4 regions of the Parasphingomonas caseinilytica genome follow, and region 1 is predicted to be linked to each of the others. Evidence: predicted binding sites of a transcription regulator. Region 1 holds the regulator's gene; each other region holds the start of a gene.
The links. The regulator LexA, encoded in region 1, represses DNA repair genes until DNA is damaged. The targets are predictions, from matches to a motif close to GTTCCNCNCTTGTTCT.
Positions count from the first base shown of each region.

Region 1 (4,809 bases):
CACGGGTGGCGTGGTTCGACCGGATCGGCGGAACCGGGCGGGGATTTGCGCCGGTCAGGATCGTGACAGCGGGCGAAGGCGAGGGATCGGCACTGAGGCAGCGATTGTCGGCACATATCGAGAACAGTCTGGAGGGCAGTGCGGGCGGCATCGCCAGCGCGTTGGCGACCGGAGACGAAGGCGCGATATCCGAGGAGGATGCGGAGGCGATGCGGCGTTCGGGGCTGGCGCATCTGTTGTCGGTCAGCGGGCTGCATATAACGGCCGTCGTCGCTGCGACGATGCTGGTGGTGGTGCGCTTGCTGGCGTTGAGCCCGTGGCTGGCATTGCGGTTTCGCCTGCCGTTGATCGCGGCGGGCGCGGGGGCGGCGGCGGCGATCGGCTACACTCTGCTGACGGGATCGCAGGTGCCGACGATCCGATCGTGCGTGGCGGCCTTGCTGGTGCTGGTGGCGCTGGCGATGGGGCGGGAGGCGATGACGCTCAGGCTGGTCGCGGCGGGGGCGGTGATCGTGTTGCTGTTGTGGCCGGAGGCACTGGCCGGGCCGAGTTTCCAGCTGTCGTTCGCGGCGATCACCGCGATCGTGGCGTTGAACGAACATCCGGGGATTCGCGCGCTGGTAGCCGCGCGGGACGAGCCGGGCACGAAGAAGTTCGGGCGGGCGATCGGGGCGCTGGTGCTGACCGGTCTGGCGGTGGAGATCGCGCTGCTGCCGATCGGGTTGTACCATTTCCACAAGGCCGGACTCTATGGCGTGGTGGCCAACATCGTCGCGATTCCGCTGACGACCTTTGTGATCATGCCGATGGAGGCGCTGTCCCTGGCGTTCGACTTCGTTGGCCTCGGTGCGTCGCTCTGGTGGGTGACCGACAAGGCGCTGGCGGTCCTTTTGTGGATCGCGCGGACGACGGCGGAGGCTCCGGGATCGGTTGCGGCATTGCCCGCCATGCCTGCGGGGGCGTTTGCCGCGACGGTGATCGGCGGATTGTGGATCGCCTTGTGGCGGACCCGGTGGCGGCGACTGGGGATCGCGCCGCTCGGGTTCGGTATCGTCTGGGCGTTGATCACCCCGGCGCCGGACCTGCTGGTGACGGGCGATGGACGGCATGTCGCGGTGCGGACGACGAATGGCGGGCTGGCGATGCTGCGCGATCGGGCGGGCGACTACATTTCCGACACTTTGGCCGAGAATGGCGGGGTGGACGGCGCGCCGATGTTACTGTCCGAACGATCCGAGGCGCGGTGCAGTCGTGATCTGTGCCTGATCGAGCGTGAGGCGGACGGGCGGGCCTGGCGGATTCTGGCGACGCGCAGTGCGTATCTGGTGCCGGTGGCGGAGCTTGTCGCCGCCTGTGTGACGGCGGATATCGTCGTGAGCGAGCGGTGGTTGCCTAAGGGGTGTCGTCCGCGCTGGCTGCGATTGGACAAGACCATGCTGGCGCAGACGGGGGGTGTGGCTGTCACCCTGTTGCGGCAGAGCGTCGTCAGCGTGGTGCGGCCGGGGGATCGGCATCCGTGGCGGGTGGCGAGTGCCGATAACGCGCCGTCCAGTTCGTTCGGGAGATCGCGCTTTTCCGGTGATCGCTGGCATCCGCGTGCAGCACGCAGGGGTGCGGAGTGAGTCTGGTTTGATCGCCTGGAGCGCGATGACTTTAAATAAAACCGTTCGTGCTGAGCTTGTCGAAGCACGTCCCCCGCACGGACGGTTGCGCCTGAAGCACGTCCTTCGACAAGCTCAGGACGAACGGAAAGGGGAATGGTTCAACCTCACGTGCCCATGCTCTAATGAGCAATGGAGCGCCATCAGCACGGGCGTAGTCACCCCATGCCGAACGCGGCCGGCCGAAATAACGGGCGTATCGAAAGCCGCTTGATGGATCCCGGATCAAGTCCGGGATGACGGCGTGGTTAGGACTGCATTCTATGACGATGAGCGCCTTGCCGGCCTCCGTTGGAAAGCCGATGCAAAACGACCGCCCGCCCGAAGCTTCGAACGTCAGTCGTAGCGGCGGAGCAGGCCGGCGAGCTTTCCCTGAACGCGCACCTGCTGCGGCGCGTAGCGCTGCGGATCATAGGCGCGGTTGGCGGGATCGAGCCGGATCATCGCGCCTTCGCGGCGGAAATATTTGAGCGTCGCCTCGCTATCTTCGATCAGCGCGACGACGATCTCCCCGTCGCGGGCGGTATCGGCGCGCCGAATGAGGGCGTAATCGCCATCCAGGATACCGGCCTCGACCATCGAATCGCCGGACACTTCGAGCGCATAATGCTCACCGCCACCGAGCAGGGCCGCCGGCACGGCGAGCATCGCACTCCCCTCGAACGCCTCAATCGGCACACCGGCCGCGATCCGGCCGTGCAGCGGGATCTCGATCACGTCGTTGGCGGGCTGCGGAAGGCTGCGGATATTGACCTCCGGCGCCTTGACCGCAGGTTTGGTCTCGCCGCGCTCGGGCATCTTGAGCACTTCGAGCGCGCGGGCGCGATTGGGCAGGCGGCGGATGAACTTACGTTCCTCGAGCGCGCTGATGAGGCGGTGAACGCCGGACTTCGACTTGAGGTCGAGCGCCTCCTTCATCTCCTCGAACGAGGGCGATACGCCCGATTCCTCGAGCCGATCGTTGATGAAGCAGATAAGCTCGTGCTGCTTGCGCGTAAGCATTGCGTTCCTCCGTCAGAACAGACGAGGAACCTTTATGGAACACTTCGATGGGTGTCAAGCGAGCGGGAGGATGTCCACCGACTCGCCTGTTTCCGCTGACGGAGCGTAAGCCGGGCGCAGCACCAGACAGTTGGCGCGGGCGAGCGTGCGCAGCATCGAACTGTCCTGAATCGTCGAAGCGTAGACGCGTCCGTCGCGCAATTCGGCGCGAAGATAATCGGTGCGGTGATCGTTGGCGCGCAGCGGTTCGCCGAGCGGGGCGGCGAGCGTGCGGGGCAGGGGATCGGCCGCGCCGGACATGGCGGCGATCAGCGGGCGGAGGAAGATCGTCGCGGTGACGAAGGCCGACACCGGATTTCCGGGCAGACCGAGCACGACCGTTTCGCCCAACCGGCCCGCCATCATCGGCTTGCCGGGGCGAAGTGCGATCTTCCAGAAATCTATCGTCCCACCGGCCGCCTCCAGCGCGGGGCGAACGAGGTCGTGGTCGCCGACCGATGCGCCGCCGGTGGTGACGAGGATGTCGGCGCGGACGGCGGCGAAGGCGGCGGTCAGGACGGCGAGATCGTCGGGGATGATACCGAGATCGATGATGTCGACGGGCAGATCGCGCAGCATCGCGGCGAGCATCAGGCCGTTGGTTTCGGGCAATTTGGTTGGATCGTCGCTGCCGGGGCGGGCGAGTTCGTCGCCGGTGGCGGCGATGGCGACGGTCAGGCGGCGTATGACGGGAAGAGTGGCATGGCCGCCGAGGGCGACGAGCGCGAGTGCTGCGGGGGTGAGGCGGTCGCCTTTCGCGATCAACACGTCGCCGGCGGAGAAATCCAGCCCGCGGGGCCGGACGCTGCTGGCGTGGCGGGCGGGGCCTTCGCCGGTGAGGTGGATCGTGTCGCCTTCTCGCGTAGCCTCTTCCTGGACGAGGATGGTGTCTGCGCCGGGCGGCAATGCGGCGCCGGTGAAGATGCGCACCGTCTCGCCTGCACCGACCTGGCCGGCAAAGGCGTGGCCAGCGGCGCTCTCGCCGATCAGCGCGAACGGGCCGGGCAGGTCGTCGTAGCGGATCGCATAGCCGTCCATCGCCGACAGATCGGCGTCGGGCTGGGTGCGGCGGGCGTGGATCGCATCGGTCGGCCAGCGAGCGATCGCTTGGGCGAGCGGGATGGTTTCCTCGGGGATGGCGGGGGCGAGCGCGAAGAGACGGGTCTGGGCTTCTGCGACGGCGAGGAGGGCGGGAGGCATGAGGCGTTCAGTGTCACGATCATCGGCGCTGGAACAGGAAATATTCGCGCCGCTCGCCGCAAGGGTGTGACCCCAAAAACACACATTGGCCTTTTCGATCGGCGTGGGGAACTGTGTCACGATTCGGTCTCAATCGTTACATAGTGCTTCCGGCAAGGCGGGGATCAGCCAGATTTAGCGAGAGGGACAGCGGTGCCCGCATTGGCGGGCGGCGTGCCTTTTTGCGCATGAATTTCAATCAAACCAATAGTTTAGAGTTCAGGGACAGAATGATGTTGAACAAGACTTTCGCCAAATCCGCTTTGCTGATCGGCACGGCCTTCGGTGCGATGATGATCCCGACTTTGGCCGCCGCGCAGGACGTTCCTGCCGCAGCGCCGGTTGCGGACGCCGCCGACAGCGGCGAGATCGGCGAGATCGTGGTGACGGCCGAGCGCCGCAGCGAGAATCTGCAGAAGGTGCCGGTGTCGGTCGCGGTGGTGAACGGCGACAGCCTGCGCGCCTTCCAGAGCGGTGGCGAGGACGCGCTGTCGCTCGCCGGTCGTGTGCCGGGGCTTTATGCCGAGACGACCACCGGTCGCATCTTCCCGCGCTTCTACATTCGCGGCCTCGGCAATATCGATTTCTATCTCGGCGCGTCGCAGCCGGTGTCGATCATCCAAGACGATGTCGTGCTCGAGCATGTCGTGCTCAAGTCGAACCCGGTGTTCGACGTCAACCAGGTGGAAGTGCTGCGCGGTCCGCAGGGTTCGCTGTTCGGGCGCAACACCACGGCCGGCATCATCAAGTTCGACACGATCCGCCCGAGCCAGGTGTTCCAGGGCCGCGGTTCGGCATCGTACGGCACGTACAACACGGTGACGGCGGACGTCGGCGTCGGCGGCCCGATCGTCGCGGACAAGATCGC
Region 1 is NZ_JAXOJL010000001.1:583,409-588,217, reverse strand. Features, by position in the region: gene U1738_RS02700 (ComEC/Rec2 family competence protein) at 1-1,622, shown strand, start outside; gene lexA (transcriptional repressor LexA) at 1,998-2,663, opposite strand; gene U1738_RS02690 (molybdopterin molybdotransferase MoeA) at 2,718-3,902, opposite strand; gene U1738_RS02685 (TonB-dependent receptor) at 4,175-4,809, shown strand, end outside.

Region 2 (4,809 bases), 330 kb from region 1:
TGCCGTCCGTGCCATCGTCTCCGACATGTTCGACACGATGTACGACGCGCGGGGCATCGGCCTCGCCGCGACGCAGGTCGCGATCGAACAGCGCATCGTCGTGATCGATCTACAGGAACCCGAAAGCGACGAGGAAGACGCCAAACCCGTCCGCGCACCGCACGTCTTCATCAACCCGGAAATCGTCGCACTCAGCGAGGAATTCGCCAGCTACAACGAAGGCTGCCTGTCGATTCCCGAGCAGTATGCCGAGGTCGAACGCCCCGCGCGCTGCACGATCAAATGGCTCAACGACAAGGGCGCCGCCCACGAAGCCGAATTCGACGGCCTGATGGCGACCGCGATCCAGCATGAAATCGATCACCTCAACGGCGTGCTCTTCACCGATCACATTTCGAAGCTGAAGCGCGACATGCTGATGAAGAAGCTCACCAAGGCGCGCAAGGCGGGTTGAGGCCCGCCTCAATCAACGCCATCCGTACGAGACCCCAGCCAGCGCTGGGGTGACTATCAGGCGTGATGCTCAAACAAATCCATCACGTTTCATGATCGGTCGCAGCCTGCCAACCCGTTTCGCTGTCTGGTGATACAGGCGCGTCTCAAAACACCTGACCAATATTTGGCAGTCGTGTTCGCCCAGCTTTGCTGCCCGTCGCAGCCAAAGCCGAAAACGCAGCATATCGCCACGGTTGAAGTAGCTCAGCGCCAAGTGCTGGGCCGCGCGAGCATCGCCCTTACGCCAAGCACGATAATAGAGATTTGCGGCAGTGTAAGGCTCGCCCATCCCAAGCAGATCATCGGGCTGATTATCGCAAGTGTACCAACTCGCCAGCTCGATCATGGCATCGGTATGGCCGCGCAGGGAAAGGTGGCGGAGCTTCGCGACCCATGTTCCACGCCCTTTCCCTTCCCGAATTTCGAGCGCCCGGAGATAGAGCTTCTCCGCGTCCATCAAAACAATCCCTCGATCTCCCCGTCCGACCCGAAGCGGATCGCCTCCGCCGCCGGCACCCTCGGCAGACCCGGCATCGTCATGATTTCCCCGCAGATCGCCACCACGAACCCCGCACCCGCGCTGAGGCGCACCTCGCGGACCGGCACCACATGCCCGGTCGGCGCGCCGAGCTTCGCCGGATCGGTCGAGAAGCTATACTGCGTCTTTGCCATGCACACGGGCAGGGCACCGTAGCCGGCCTCTTCCCAGCGCTTCAACTGCGCATGCACCCCCGGATCGGCGATCGCCTCCTCGGCACGGTACACGCGCGTCGCGACAGTGTTGATCTTGTCGAATAACGACAGTTCGTCGCCGTAAAGCGGCGCGAATTGCGCGGCACCGTGGTCGCACAGGTCCGCCACCTTCTGCGCCAGCGCCTCCGCGCCCGCGCCACCATCCGACCAATGCGTGCACAATACCGCCTCGGACCCTTGCGCCGCCGCAATCTCGCGGATCACGTCAAGTTCGCCCGCACTGTCACCATCGAAGCGATTGATCGCCACCACCACCGGCACGCCGAACATCCGCACATTCTCGATATGCCGCGCCAGATTGACGCCACCGCGCCGCACCGCCGCCACGTCCTCGCCGCCAAGATCGGCCTTGGCGACCCCGCCATTCATCTTCAGCGCGCGCACCGTCGCCACGATCACCGCGGCGGCCGGTTTCAGCCCCGACTGCCGGCACTTGATGTCGAAGAATTTCTCCGCCCCCAGATCCGCACCGAACCCGGCCTCCGTCACGACATAATCGCCCAGCGCCAGTGCCGTCCGCGTCGCGATCACCGAGTTGCAGCCATGCGCGATATTGGCGAACGGCCCGCCGTGCACGAACGCGGGCGTGCCCTCTAGCGTCTGAACTAGGTTCGGCTTTATCGCCTGCGCCAGCAGCACCGCCATGGCGCCATCCGCCTTCAGGTCGCGCGCCGTCACCGGCCTGCGGTCCCGCGTATAGGCGACCACGATCCGCCCCAGCCGCGCCTCTAGATCGTGCAGGTCGGTGGCCAGGCACAGGATCGCCATCACCTCCGACGCGACCGTGATGTCGAATCCGCTCTCGCGCGGATATCCGTTCGCCGGCCCGCCCAGCGATTGCGCGATATCGCGCAGCGCTCGGTCGTTCATGTCCAGCACCCGCCGCCACACGATCCGCCGCACGTCGATGTCGAGCGCATTGCCCCAATGGACATGATTGTCGATCATCGCCGCCAGCAGATTGTGCGCGCTGGTGATGGCGTGGAAATCACCGGTGAAATGGAGATTGATGTCTTCCATCGGGGCGACCTGCGCATATCCCCCGCCCGCCGCGCCGCCCTTGGTGCCGAAGCATGGGCCCAAAGACGGCTCGCGCAGGCACAGCACCGTCTGCCGCCCGATTCGGTTCAGCGCGTCCGCCAGACCAACGGAGGTGGTCGATTTGCCCTCGCCGGCCGGGGTGGGGTTGATCGCCGTCACCAGGATAAGCTTGCCCTGCCGGCCGGTGGCGGGAACGCGCGACAGATCGATCTTCGCCTTGAAATGCCCATAGGGTTCTACGGCGTCCGGCGGGATCGAGAGTTTCGCGGCGATCTCGCCGATGGGTCGAAGCGTGGCGGCGCGTGAGATTTCGATGTCTGACAGCATGGTGCCACGTCGTAACGGTGGAAAACTGAGCCGCAAGTCGGGAGCGGCAGATTTTCCATCTGTCTTCCGTGTGGTGTTCAATCTATGTTCCGGCCATGTTAGTGTCCGATTTCTCCGCCGTGCCGTTCGTCGTGCCCTCCAGTCCAACGCTTCGCGACGATGCCAATCGCGCCATCACGAGCCGGCAAAACCCCGCTGGCACCTCGACCCATTCAACATTCGCAGGCGCACGCTGATGGAGATCCTCGCCGTCGCAATGGTTGCGATCATCGTCGGTCTGGCGCTCGGCTGGCTGGTCGGCAACCGTTCCGCCGCGCAGGCCCGCGCCGATCGCGATGCCCGAACCGAGGAATTCAAGCGCGCGATCGTCGATCTCGCCTCGGCCGAGGAACGCGCACGCGCTGCCGCCGATCTGCGCGAGGAACTTGAAACGATCCGCGACGATCGCGATTCGGCGCGCACCCGGCTCGCCACGCTCACCGCGCAGGCCGAGGCGTTCGAGGCGCGTATGATCGAGCAGCGCGACGTTCACAACGCCCGTATGCTCGAACTGCGCGAAGCGAAGGACGTCATGGCCGCACAGTTCAGCGACGTCGCCGGCAAGCTGCTGACCGAGGCGCAGACGAACTTCCTCAAGCGCGCTGACGAACGCTTCAAGCAATCCGAGGAAACGGCCGGCCAGAATTTGAAGTCGATGCTGCAACCGGTCAGCGATCGCCTGCTGAAATATGAGGAAGCCGTTGGCAAGGTCGAGAGCGAGCGGAAGGGCGCCTTCAGCGAACTCAAGGGCCAGATCGAACAGATGCGCATCGGCCAGGAGAAGGTTTCCAGCGAAGCCGCCAAACTGGTCAACTCCTTGCGCAACGCTCCCAAATCGCGCGGCCGCTGGGGCGAGCAGCAGTTGAAGAATGTCCTGGAATCCTGTGGCTTATCCGAACATACCGATTTCCAGACCGAGGTTTCCGTCGCCGGCGGCGATGAGGGCGGGCGGCTCCGTCCCGATGCGATCGTCACCGTTCCTGGCGGCCGAAGCCTCGTGATCGATGCCAAAGTTTCGCTCAACGCCTATCAGGATGCCTTCGGTGCGGTCGACGAAGTCGAGCGGGCGAGGGGCCTGACGCTTCACGCGGCGTCGATGAAGGCGCATATCAACGGCTTGGGCAACAAGGCCTATTGGAGCCAGTTCGCCGACGCTCCGGATTACGTCATCATGTTCGTGCCCGGCGAACATTTCCTCTCCGCCGCGCTCGAACAGGAACCGGGCCTGTGGGACTTCGCGTTCGAAAAGCGCGTTCTGCTGGCGACCCCCACCAACCTCATCGCCATCGCCCGCACGGTGTCGGCCGTCTGGCGGCAGGAGCGGCTGGCGAAGGAGGCGCGACAGATCGGCGAACTCGGCAAGGAATTGTTCGATCGCCTAGCCAAAGCAGCCAGTGACCTGCGCAAGGTCGGCGGCGGGCTGACCAGCGCGGTCAACAATTACAATACGTTCGTGTCCAGCTTCGAAAGCCGCACTTTGGTCACGGCGCGTAAGCTGAAGGATCTGAATATCGAACCCGGTGCCCGCGAGATCGAGGCGATGCAGCCGGTGGAGGCGCTTGCGCGCTATGGGGATGAGCCAGTTGTACTGGAAAGCGCGGTCGATGTGGAGACCTGAGGCGCATGGAGCAGCCGGCATTCCCCGGAATGCCGGCTGTCCGCGAGGCGATCAGGCAAGGGTGCTGATCAGAAGGCCGGACTGGCTGCTGCTGGTGGTCGAACTCGTACCGGTGGCGCTGTAGGAATCCTTGGAATCCTGGCTGTTGCGCAGGTTTTCGAGCATCTTCATCAGCGCATCGAGCTGGGTGGACGCCGTATCGGTGCTGCTGGTCGAGCCGGTCGACTCTTCCGCACCCGGCGGTGGCCCGCGATGCCCCTTCATCCCGCCCGCGCCCTTTGGGCCGCCTTCGGCGAAGAAGCCCTTCAGTTCGGTGGCCTGCGCTTCGGTCAAAGTGCCGGAACTGACCTGTTCGTCGATCATCGACCCGATCTTTTCCTTGAACGACCCGGATTTCTGTGTGCCGCTATCCCTGCTGGCGGACAGCGAGGAATCGATGCTGTCGAGCGCGCTGCTGAGCGCCGTCTGATCGGTGGCACTGATCAATCCCGCGGACACCGCCTTGGAGATGCGCTCGTTCATCTGCGTGCGCGGCG
Region 2 is NZ_JAXOJL010000001.1:256,350-261,158, forward strand. Features, by position in the region: gene def (peptide deformylase) at 1-454, shown strand, start outside; gene U1738_RS01085 (SEL1-like repeat protein) at 524-952, opposite strand; gene U1738_RS01090 (formate--tetrahydrofolate ligase) at 952-2,616, opposite strand; gene U1738_RS01095 (DNA recombination protein RmuC) at 2,852-4,273, shown strand; gene U1738_RS01100 (hypothetical protein) at 4,325-4,809, opposite strand, start outside.
Region 2: a site for LexA is predicted at 2,692-2,707, ahead of U1738_RS01090 (formate--tetrahydrofolate ligase). Genes of this name have one in related genera too.

Region 3 (4,809 bases), 230 kb from region 1:
AAGGGCGCGTGTTTGAGAAGGTATCCGTAGGAGAACCAGCCACCGATCTAAACGAGTGGAGGCGCTTAGGATCATGGTGGGTTGCTGATGTTAGCGGCGGCAGGTTTGAGGCGGCGTGCGGCCCTCTTGATCTTGGGAATGCGATCGGCGTGTTTCGATCGTGGGTAGAGCGTGCGAACGTCAGCTAACCACCCACAATCGGACGTTCCGCGCGCTCGGCGGTGTCCCCGAAAGCGGACAGGCCGCTTACGCCCACTTGCGGTCGTTTTCCTCATCGGGGAATAACGCTGCACCTCGTCACTTGCGATCAGCCTATGTCGGCTGCACGAGGTCTCCGCGCATTGGAGTTCCGTATGGATAAGTTCCAGAAAGCCAAAACGGTCGAACGCGGATGGTTTTTGGTAGTGTTCGCCCTGCTCGCTCTCGGCGGCTATTGCTTCGGACATTTCCGGGGTGATCTGCCAGACTGGCAGCTAGTCGGTCTGATACTGACGGGGTATTTCTTCACCTACGTTATCTACCGCTTCGCGGTGAAGCGCGCGCTTAAGAGTCGGGGCTTATGAACCCTTTGCCGTGCAGTGCTTAACGTTCATTTTCCACCCAGAATTAGACGTTCCGCCGTTAGCCGCGCGCCAGACTAATTATGGTAAAGTTTGATGCGCTTAGATTATGGGACGGTCCCACGTCTTCCCCGTTCGTGCTGAGTCTGTCGAAGCACCGACCTCCTCCTGTTATCGCCGAAGGAAAAACAGCCCTTCGACAAGTTAGGGACAACGGGGATAGGCGTTGCATCCAGATCGTAATGGTGTCGAGGCCGAAGACCCAAGCCGCGCCTAACCGTCATTACCTTGCAGGTAGGAATCCTTACTGAACGTCGAGACTATGGATTCCCGCCTGCGCGGGAAAGACGAGACGGGTTGCGAGAGCGGGACACACACCGGGATTGACGCGACGGTTCCCGCCTAACGGCCCCGAAACCCAACGCCCTCGAAAACCAACGCGAAAGGCTCGCCGACGCGGGCGAGCCTTTCCATGTGTGTGCGACGCGCATTGGAACGCCGCCTTGAAACGCTTCGTGAGCAGGCACGATAAAGACTTCGCCGACCATCGTGTGGTGGCGTTCCCCATCGTATACCCCGCCCCTCTCATCGGAGAGGGGCGCAGGCATTACATCTCGTCGTCGGTATCGTCTTCGGGCTCCGGCCCGGCCATCATTTCCTCGGCCACCTTGTCGGTGCGGGTGCGGATCGCCTTTTCGAGGCGGTCGCACATTTCCGGATGTTCCTTCAGGAACGTCTTCGAATTCTCGCGACCCTGGCCGATGCGCACGCTGTCATAGCTGAACCAAGCGCCCGATTTCTCGACCAAACCGGCCTTGACGCCGAGATCGAGAATCTCGCCGATCTTCGACACGCCCTGACCGTACATGATGTCGAATTCGACCTGCTTGAACGGCGGCGCGACCTTGTTCTTCACCACCTTCACCCGTGTGGTGTTGCCGATGATCTCTTCGCGATCCTTGATCTGCCCGGTGCGACGGATGTCGAGACGAACAGAAGCATAGAATTTCAGCGCGTTGCCCCCGGTCGTCGTCTCGGGATTGCCGTACATCACGCCGATCTTCATGCGCAGCTGGTTGATGAAGATCACCATGCACCGCGAACGGCTGATCGACCCGGTGAGCTTGCGCAGCGACTGCGACATCAGTCGTGCCTGCAAGCCGACATGGCTGTCGCCCATCTCGCCCTCGATTTCGGCGCGCGGCACGAGCGCGGCGACCGAGTCCACCACCAGCACGTCGATCGCGTTCGACCGCACCAGCGTATCGACGATCTCAAGCGCCTGCTCGCCGGTATCCGGCTGCGACACGATCAGTTCATCGATATTGACGCCGAGTTTCTTGGCATAGACCGGATCGAGCGCATGTTCGGCATCGACGAACGCGGCGGTACCACCGGTCTTCTGCGCCTCGGCGATGACGTGCAGCGCCAGCGTCGTCTTGCCCGAGCTTTCCGGGCCATAGATTTCGATCACGCGACCACGCGGCAGGCCGCCGACGCCGAGCGCGATGTCCAGCCCGAGCGATCCGGTCGAGATCGTCTCGACCTGCATCGTCTGTTTGGACCCCAGCTTCATCGCCGAGCCCTTGCCGAACGCACGATCGATCTGCGCGAGCGCTGCTTCGAGCGCCTTGGCGCGTTCGCCGGAGGCCTTCTCGGCCGCCTTATCGTTGGATGCTGCCATTTTGCTGTCGATGACCTTCAAAGATACCGCCATTGGGGGCCTCCACCGCTAGACCGAACGCCCGTCGCGTTCAATCGCCGATGCAGCATGTATCGCGTTTGTTCTCGTGGAACAAGAGCGGAACGAAATTTTTTCCAACACCGTGAAACCGGCGCCAATCCTAAGCCGTCAGCCTAGAGCTTCGAGCGCCTTCGCCACGCCGTCCATCGTGAACGGCTTGGCCAGCGTCGGGCGATCACGATGCTCCTCGCCAAGCCCGTCCTGCGATCCGCCGGTGGCGAACACGAACGGCACGCCCTGCGCCGCCAGTGCATCGGCGATGGGGAAGCTCTTTTCGCCACCGCGCAGGTTCACATCCAGGATCGCCGCATCGATCCCCCCGCCCGCGACCAGCGCGAGCGCATCGCCGACATTATCCGCCTGGCCCGCCAGCTCCTTGCCCAGCACTTCGAGGAAATCCTCGAGCATCATCGCGATCAGGGGTTCGTCCTCGACGATGAGGATGCGTTGCGGAGCCGTCATATCATGGCCTTAGCCAATGCACCCGACTCCCGCCACCTTATTTCGCAACCAGAACGGCGCGGGCGGCCTCGGCAAGTTGCTGCACGGAAAAGGGTTTTGCCAGGAACTGGACGTTGTCGAGGTCGATCGACTTGCGCAGCGTTTCTTCGGCATAGCCCGACATGAACAGGATCGGCAGGTCCGGATAGCGTTCGCGCGCCTGCCGCACCATCGTCGGGCCGTCCATGATCGGCATCATCACGTCGGAGATCAACAAATCCGGCCGATCGTTCTTCGCCAATACTTCCAGCGCGGCCTCGCCATGTTCGGCGGTCAGCACCGTATAACCCTGGCGACTGAGCGCACGCTCGGCGATCGCGCGCACCATGTCCTCGTCCTCGACCAGCAGGATCGTGCCGGTGCCCCACAGATCGGTCGGCTTCTCCTTCACCACCGCCGGCGCGCGGGCGGGTTCGGGCGCGGCCGTGGCGGTGTGGACCGGCAGATAGATGGTGAAGGTCGTGCCCGGCCCGCTCTTGTTGTTGTCGGCGAAGATATAGCCGCCGGATTGCTTGACGATGCCGTAGACGGTGGAGAGGCCGAGGCCCGTGCCCTTGCCCACTTCCTTGGTGGTGAAGAAAGGTTCGAAGATCTTGGGCAGAATTTCGGGCGGAATGCCGGTGCCGGTATCGGCAATTTCCAGCGCGACGTAATCGGCGATCGGCAGGATGTCATTGCCCATGTGGCGGACCTGCGCCGAGGACACCTGCTTGGTCTGGATCGACAGCACCCCGCCGCCGCCCTTGGACATCATGGCGTCGCGCGCATTGACCGCGAGGTTGACAACGACCTGTTCGAGCTGCCCCGGATCGGCGCGCACCGCACCCAGGCTGCGGCCGTGCTTGACGGTGAGCGTCACTGTCTCGCCCAGCAGCCGCTTGAGCAGGTTGGAGACCTCGGAAATCACGTCGGGCAGTTGCAGCACTTGCGGGCGCAGCGTCTGCTGGCGCGAGAAGGCGAGCAATTGCCGCGTCAGGCTGGCCGCGCGGTTCGAATTGGCGCGGATCTGCTGGATATCGTCGTAATCGCTGTCGCCGGGCGTATGGCGCATCAGCATCAGGTCGCAATGCCCGATGATCGCGGTCAGGATGTTGTTGAAATCATGTGCGACACCGCCGGCCAGCTGCCCCACCGCCTGCATCTTCGTCGCCTGCGCCACCTCGCGTTTCAGGCGCGTCTCCTCGCCATTGTCCTTCAGGCTGAGCAGCACCGCCGCCTCGCCCAGCCCTCGGGCGCCGGCGATGGAAAGCGCGACCGGCTCGTCGGGATGATCCTTCAGCCGCACCGCGAGATCGGTCGAATGCGTCGCGCCGTTCGCGAAGCGACGGATCGCATCGGCGACCACGCCCTTGTCCTCGCGCACCAGCAGATCGCCGGGATAAAGCGGCGGCGCGTGCGGATCGACCTGAGCGGCGCGCGCGAAGGCGTCGTTCATCTGGATGAAGCGCCCGTCGCGATCGACCAGGGCCATGCCGAACGGCATCAGGCTGACGAGGCTGCGGACATGCGCGGTGGCATTTCCGCCGATCGCCGGGGTGGCGATGTTGGTTTCCTCGTCGAGCAACGCGACCAGCAGAGGCGCGTCGTCGCCCTCGAGGAACGGGATCTGCAGCACGCGCAAGGGCACGCCGCCCAGTCCTTCACGTTCGAACCGCACCTGGCCGTGATCGTCGGTGATCAGGAAACGCGCGAAATCGCGGCCGGACACCGCGCTGTCGTCCTGCCCCATGGCGCGCGCGCGGAACACGCGGTTGGCGCTGCGGATGCGGCCTTCCGGGCCGATCAAAGCGGTCATGATCCCGGCGGCGGCAAGGCGGTCCCCAGTCTGACCGGAGATCATGCCCTCGACCGAGGCGGCCATGTCCAGCCCTTCCGCCCCGCGAAAGCGCCAGACGAGCAGGTCGTCGGCCTGCCCCGCCCGCTCGACGATCGCGGCAAGCGGCGTGCCCCGGGCGAGCACCCGATCGACCTGCGCGCTGCCATCGCGCCACGCCGCGCGTCCGG
Region 3 is NZ_JAXOJL010000001.1:351,866-356,674, forward strand. Features, by position in the region: gene U1738_RS01555 (immunity 53 family protein) at 1-188, shown strand, start outside; gene U1738_RS01560 (hypothetical protein) at 354-563, shown strand; gene recA (recombinase RecA) at 1,168-2,277, opposite strand; gene U1738_RS01570 (response regulator) at 2,413-2,766, opposite strand; gene U1738_RS01575 (hybrid sensor histidine kinase/response regulator) at 2,804-4,809, opposite strand, start outside.
Region 3: a site for LexA is predicted at 2,353-2,368, ahead of recA (recombinase RecA). Genes of this name have one in related genera too.

Region 4 (4,809 bases), 110 kb from region 1:
GCGGAACAGCGGGCGCAGGATGAAACGCCCCGCGACGATCAGCCCGCCGACCGCCAGCACCGTATAGATGAACAGCAGCCAGCCCGGCGGCCCGTTCGCATCGGCCGGATTGCGCGACATCACCGCGACGATCGTGATCAGCGGCACGATCGACAAATCCTGAAACAGCAGGATCGAAAACGCCCGCTCACCGAACGGCGTGCGCATGCGCCCGGCCGATTGCAGCATCGGCAACACCTGCGCGGTCGAGGACAAAGCGAGCGGCAGGCCCAGCGCCAGCGCCGCCGCAATCGAGCTATGCGTCGCGAACAGGACGACCGCCGATACAGCAGCGCCGCACAGCACAACCTGCAACAGCCCGAGCCCGAAAATCTCCTGCTTCATCCGCCACAACCGGCTGGGGTTCAGTTCCAGCCCTACGATGAACAACAGCAAAGTGATGCCGAGTTCGGCCACCCCGATCTTCGATTCCGCGTCCCCCACCAAACCCAGCACGTGCGGCCCCACAACGGCACCCGCGACGAGATAGCCCAGGGTCGCACCCAGGCCGAGCCGCCGGAACAGCAGCACGAAGACCAGCCCGAACCCGAGCAGCACCACGCCATCACGCAGCAGGGAAACGGCATCACCGGCGTCGTGCATCAGGCGGTCCCGTCTTTTGCGGCGGCAAGTGCGGCGGCTTCGGCGGCGGCCTCGAACGCCAGTCGGATCGAGGCGTGGCGCGCGCTATGGCTCAGCGCGGGCGTGAACAGGTCGAACCCCGGCCAATCGGGCAACGGCCCCTCGCCCGCCAGCCACGCCGCGACCGCATCGCGCGCTTCGGCCAGTTCTCCGGGCGATTTCCCGATTACGTCCGCCGATAGCAAAGACGAAGATGCCTGCCCCAACGCACAGGCCCGCACCAGCATCCCGACCGCGCCCACCCGACCGTCCGGCCCGAGATCGATATCCACCGTCACGCGACTTCCGCAGATCGGCGAGCGTTTCTCGGACGTGCCCATCGGATCGGCGAGACGCTCCTGATATGGTATCGTCGCGGCAAGGCGCAGGATTTCGGTATTGTAGAGCGGCGCATTCATTCCCGCGATGTAGGCGACATTGCGCGTCGGCACACCCCCAAAGCGTTCTGCCGCAAAGCGTTGTGGCATCGCCTCAGGACGAATTGTTGTCCGCAGTGCCGCCGGCATCATGCGGCCCGAACACCGGCAGACCCTTGCGTCGCCGATCGACGAAATCGGCGATGCTCGCGCTGGTGGCATTGAGCAACGGATAGGTCTGCGAGTCCTTCAACCATAGCGGACGCCGGGACGGCCCGCCACTCATCGTGTCGGTCACCAGCACGACGAGCAGGAAGACGAGGCTCGACATGATCAACCCCTTGATCGCGCCGAAACCGAAGCCGAGCGCACGATCCAGTGGCCCGAGGATCGAGGTCCGGGTGCGCGATCCCAGCGCGTTCGCCACCATCCGCCCGCCGAAATAGGTCAGCCCGGCCAGGATCGCGAACGCCAGCACCGCGGCGCCCGAAACCGTCCCCACCACGCCCGACAGCGCGGAGGCGAGCGGCGTGTGGAACAGCTTCACCACGAACACGATCGCCACCCAGGCGAACAGCGACAGCACCTCTGCCACGAAGCCGCGCATCAGCCCCATGATCGCAGACCCCAGCACGGCGATCAGGACGAGGATGTCGAGTGCGGAAAGTCCCATCATATGTCCCAAAGCCCCCGCCGCTCGACGCAAGCGGAAATAACGGCTCCGAAACCGCTACCCACGCCCGAGCATATGGTCAACGAAAGCCCCGAGCGTGCGGAACCCGGTCAGCTTCAACGGGCTCTTCTCGCCCGCCAGCGCGGAGGGCACCAAAGCGCGTTCGAACCCCAATTTGCCCGCTTCCTTCAACCGCAGCGCACCATGCGCCACTGGCCTGAGTTCGCCCGACAAGGCGATCTCGCCGAACGCCACCGCATCCACCGCCACCGGCCGCTCGCTCAGTGCCGACACCAACGCCGCCGCCACCGCCAGATCGGCCGCCGGATCGGACACGCGATATCCACCCGCGATATTCAGATACACTTCGCACGACGAGAAACTCAGCCCGCAGCGCGCCTCCAGCACCGCCAGCACCATCGCCAGCCGCCCCGAATCCCAGCCGACCACCGCCCGCCTGGGCGTCGCCCCGCTCGCCAGCCGCACGACCAGTGCCTGGATCTCGACCAGCACCGGTCGAGTCCCCTCCAGCGCCGGGAACACCGTCGTCCCCGTCACGCTTTCGTCGCGCTGCGTCAGGAACAGCGCCGATGGGTTGGCGATCTCCGCCAGCCCTTCGGCGACCATCGCGAACACCCCGATCTCGTCCGTCCCGCCGAAGCGGTTCTTGATAGCGCGCAGGATACGATATTGGTGGCTACGTTCGCCCTCGAAGCTCAGCACCGTATCGACCATATGCTCCAGCACGCGCGGCCCCGCGATGCTGCCATCCTTGGTGACATGCCCGACCAGTACCACCGCCGTGCCGCGCTCCTTGGCGAAGCGGATCAATTCCTGAGCGGAGGCGCGCACCTGGCTCACCGTCCCCGGCGCCCCCTCGATCAGGTCGCTGTGCATCGTCTGGATCGAATCGATCACCAGCAGCGCCGGCGGCTGGCTGCTCCCCAACGTCGTCAGGATATCGCGCGTCGAGGTCGCCGCCGCCAGTTGCACCGGCGCATTGCCAAGCCCCAGCCGCCGCGCACGCAACCGCACCTGATCCGCCGCTTCCTCGCCCGAAACGTAAGCAACCTTCAGCCCGGCCAACGCCATCTTCGCCGCCGCCTGCAACAACAGGGTCGATTTGCCGATGCCCGGATCGCCGCCGATCAACGTCGCCGACCCTTCGACGAATCCGCCGCCCAACGCCCGGTCCAGCTCCGCAATACCGCTCGGCATGCGTTCCGGCAGCGCGATCTCCGCATCCAGCCCGACCAGCTGCATCGTCCGCCCGCCGGATTGCAGATTGTGCTTGGCCTGAAACGGCGTGACGTTCCCGCCGCCCGCATCCTCCACCATCGAGTTCCATTCGGAACAATCGGCACACTGCCCGGCCCAGCGATGCGACACCGAACCGCAGGATTGGCAGACATAGCGTTTCTGGGGTTTAGCCATGATCAGCCTTTAAACGAAGAACGATACGGGAACAAACCATTTTAGGCGTCCGTTCCGGCAGATTTCTCCAACCTGTTAGCGCTTGCACAAAAATAGGCGGAACCAACCCGCAGCTCCATCGTTGCGCCCGCTCCGATCACTACAAAAACATAAGGGTTTGCAATGCGTAATCTGTTCCTGGCCTCCTGCGCCATCCTGCTGCCACTGGCCGCCTCGCCCGCGATGGCGCAAGATGTCGCCCCCGCCCCAACCGAAATGTCGACCACCGACATCAGCGCTGCACCGGCAACCAGCTTCCGTGGCATCCGCATCGAAGGCAATGTCGGCGGCGATCGTTTCCAGTCGCAGGGAGTCCATAACGACAAGCTCGGCTATGGTGGCACGATCGGCTTCGACGGCATGATCGGCGATCGTATCGTGATCGGTCCGGAAGGCAGCTACTGGCGTGCGGACGGCTGGAACGAGAACAACACGTCCGTGAACGGCGGCACGCGCAGCGTCCGGTCGTTCGAGGAATATGGCGTTGCCGTTCGCGCCGGCGTTCTCGTCACGCCGCAGTTGCTGGTATTCGGCAAGGGCGGTTACGTGAACAACGAACAACGCTCGCGCTTCACCGCGCCTTTGGCCCAGAACAGCACGTACGAGCATTTCGGCACAGACGGCTATCAGGTCGGTGGCGGCGTTGAGCTGTCGATGGCGGACAAGTTCTCCGGCGCGATGTCCGGCCTGTATGTGTCGGGTCAGTACGTCTATTCGAACTACAACGATCACACGTCGCGTCAGCGCGTGCTGCTGGGCGTCGGCCTTCGCTTCAAATAAGTTGAGCGGAATGGGAACGGGCCGGCGGAAATATCCGCCGGCCCGTTTTCTTTTGTCACCAAGCCGTCAGCCCCGCGCCGGAATCTTCAACCCGCGCTGCACCGCCGGCCGCGCCAAGCCACGCTCAAGCCAAGCGCCGACACCCTTGTAGGCCTCGAAACCCACGATCTCCCGCGCCTCGTAGAACGTGATCAGATTGTTCACCCACCCGATCATCGACACATCGGCGATCGAATAGTCATCGCCCAGAAACCAGGTCTTCCCAGCCAGCGCCGCGTCCATGACGCCGAGCAGCCGTTTCGCCTCATCGACATAGCGCCCCAGGGGCCGCTCATCCTCCCAATCCTTACCGGCGAACTTGTTGAAGAAGCCGAGTTGCCCGAACATCGGCCCGACGCCGCCCATCTGGAACATCACCCACTGGATCGCCTGCCAGCGATCAGCCGGTCCGCTGCCGAGCAAAGCGCCCGTCTTCTCCGCCAGATACAGCAGAATCGCACCGCTTTCGAACACCCCGATCGGCTGCCCGCCCGGACCGTCCGGATCGATCATCGCCGGGATCTTGCCGTTGGGATTGAGCGAGACGAACGCGTCGGATTTCTGATCGTTTTTCGCGAAATCGACCAGATGCGCCTCGTACGGCAGCCCGGTTTCCTCCAGCATGATCGACGCCTTCACCCCGTTCGGCGTGGGCAAAGAATAGAGCTGGATGCGGGTCGGATCCTCCGCCGGCCAGCGCGTGGTGATCGGAAAGGCGGACAGGTCGGTCATGGCGCAGCACTCCGTTGATTCGAGCGGGAGATAGTCACGGGGCCCGCGCTTCGCTATGGCCGCGCCACCATGCAG
Region 4 is NZ_JAXOJL010000001.1:468,773-473,581, forward strand. Features, by position in the region: gene U1738_RS02165 (cation:proton antiporter domain-containing protein) at 1-642, opposite strand, end outside; gene U1738_RS02170 (iron-sulfur cluster assembly scaffold protein) at 642-1,079, opposite strand; gene U1738_RS02175 (CvpA family protein) at 1,153-1,710, opposite strand; gene radA (DNA repair protein RadA) at 1,768-3,144, opposite strand; gene U1738_RS02185 (outer membrane protein) at 3,307-3,963, shown strand; gene U1738_RS02190 (glutathione S-transferase N-terminal domain-containing protein) at 4,030-4,734, opposite strand; gene U1738_RS02195 (glycosyltransferase family 4 protein) at 4,804-4,809, shown strand, end outside.
Region 4: a site for LexA is predicted at 3,162-3,177, ahead of radA (DNA repair protein RadA). Genes of this name have one in related genera too.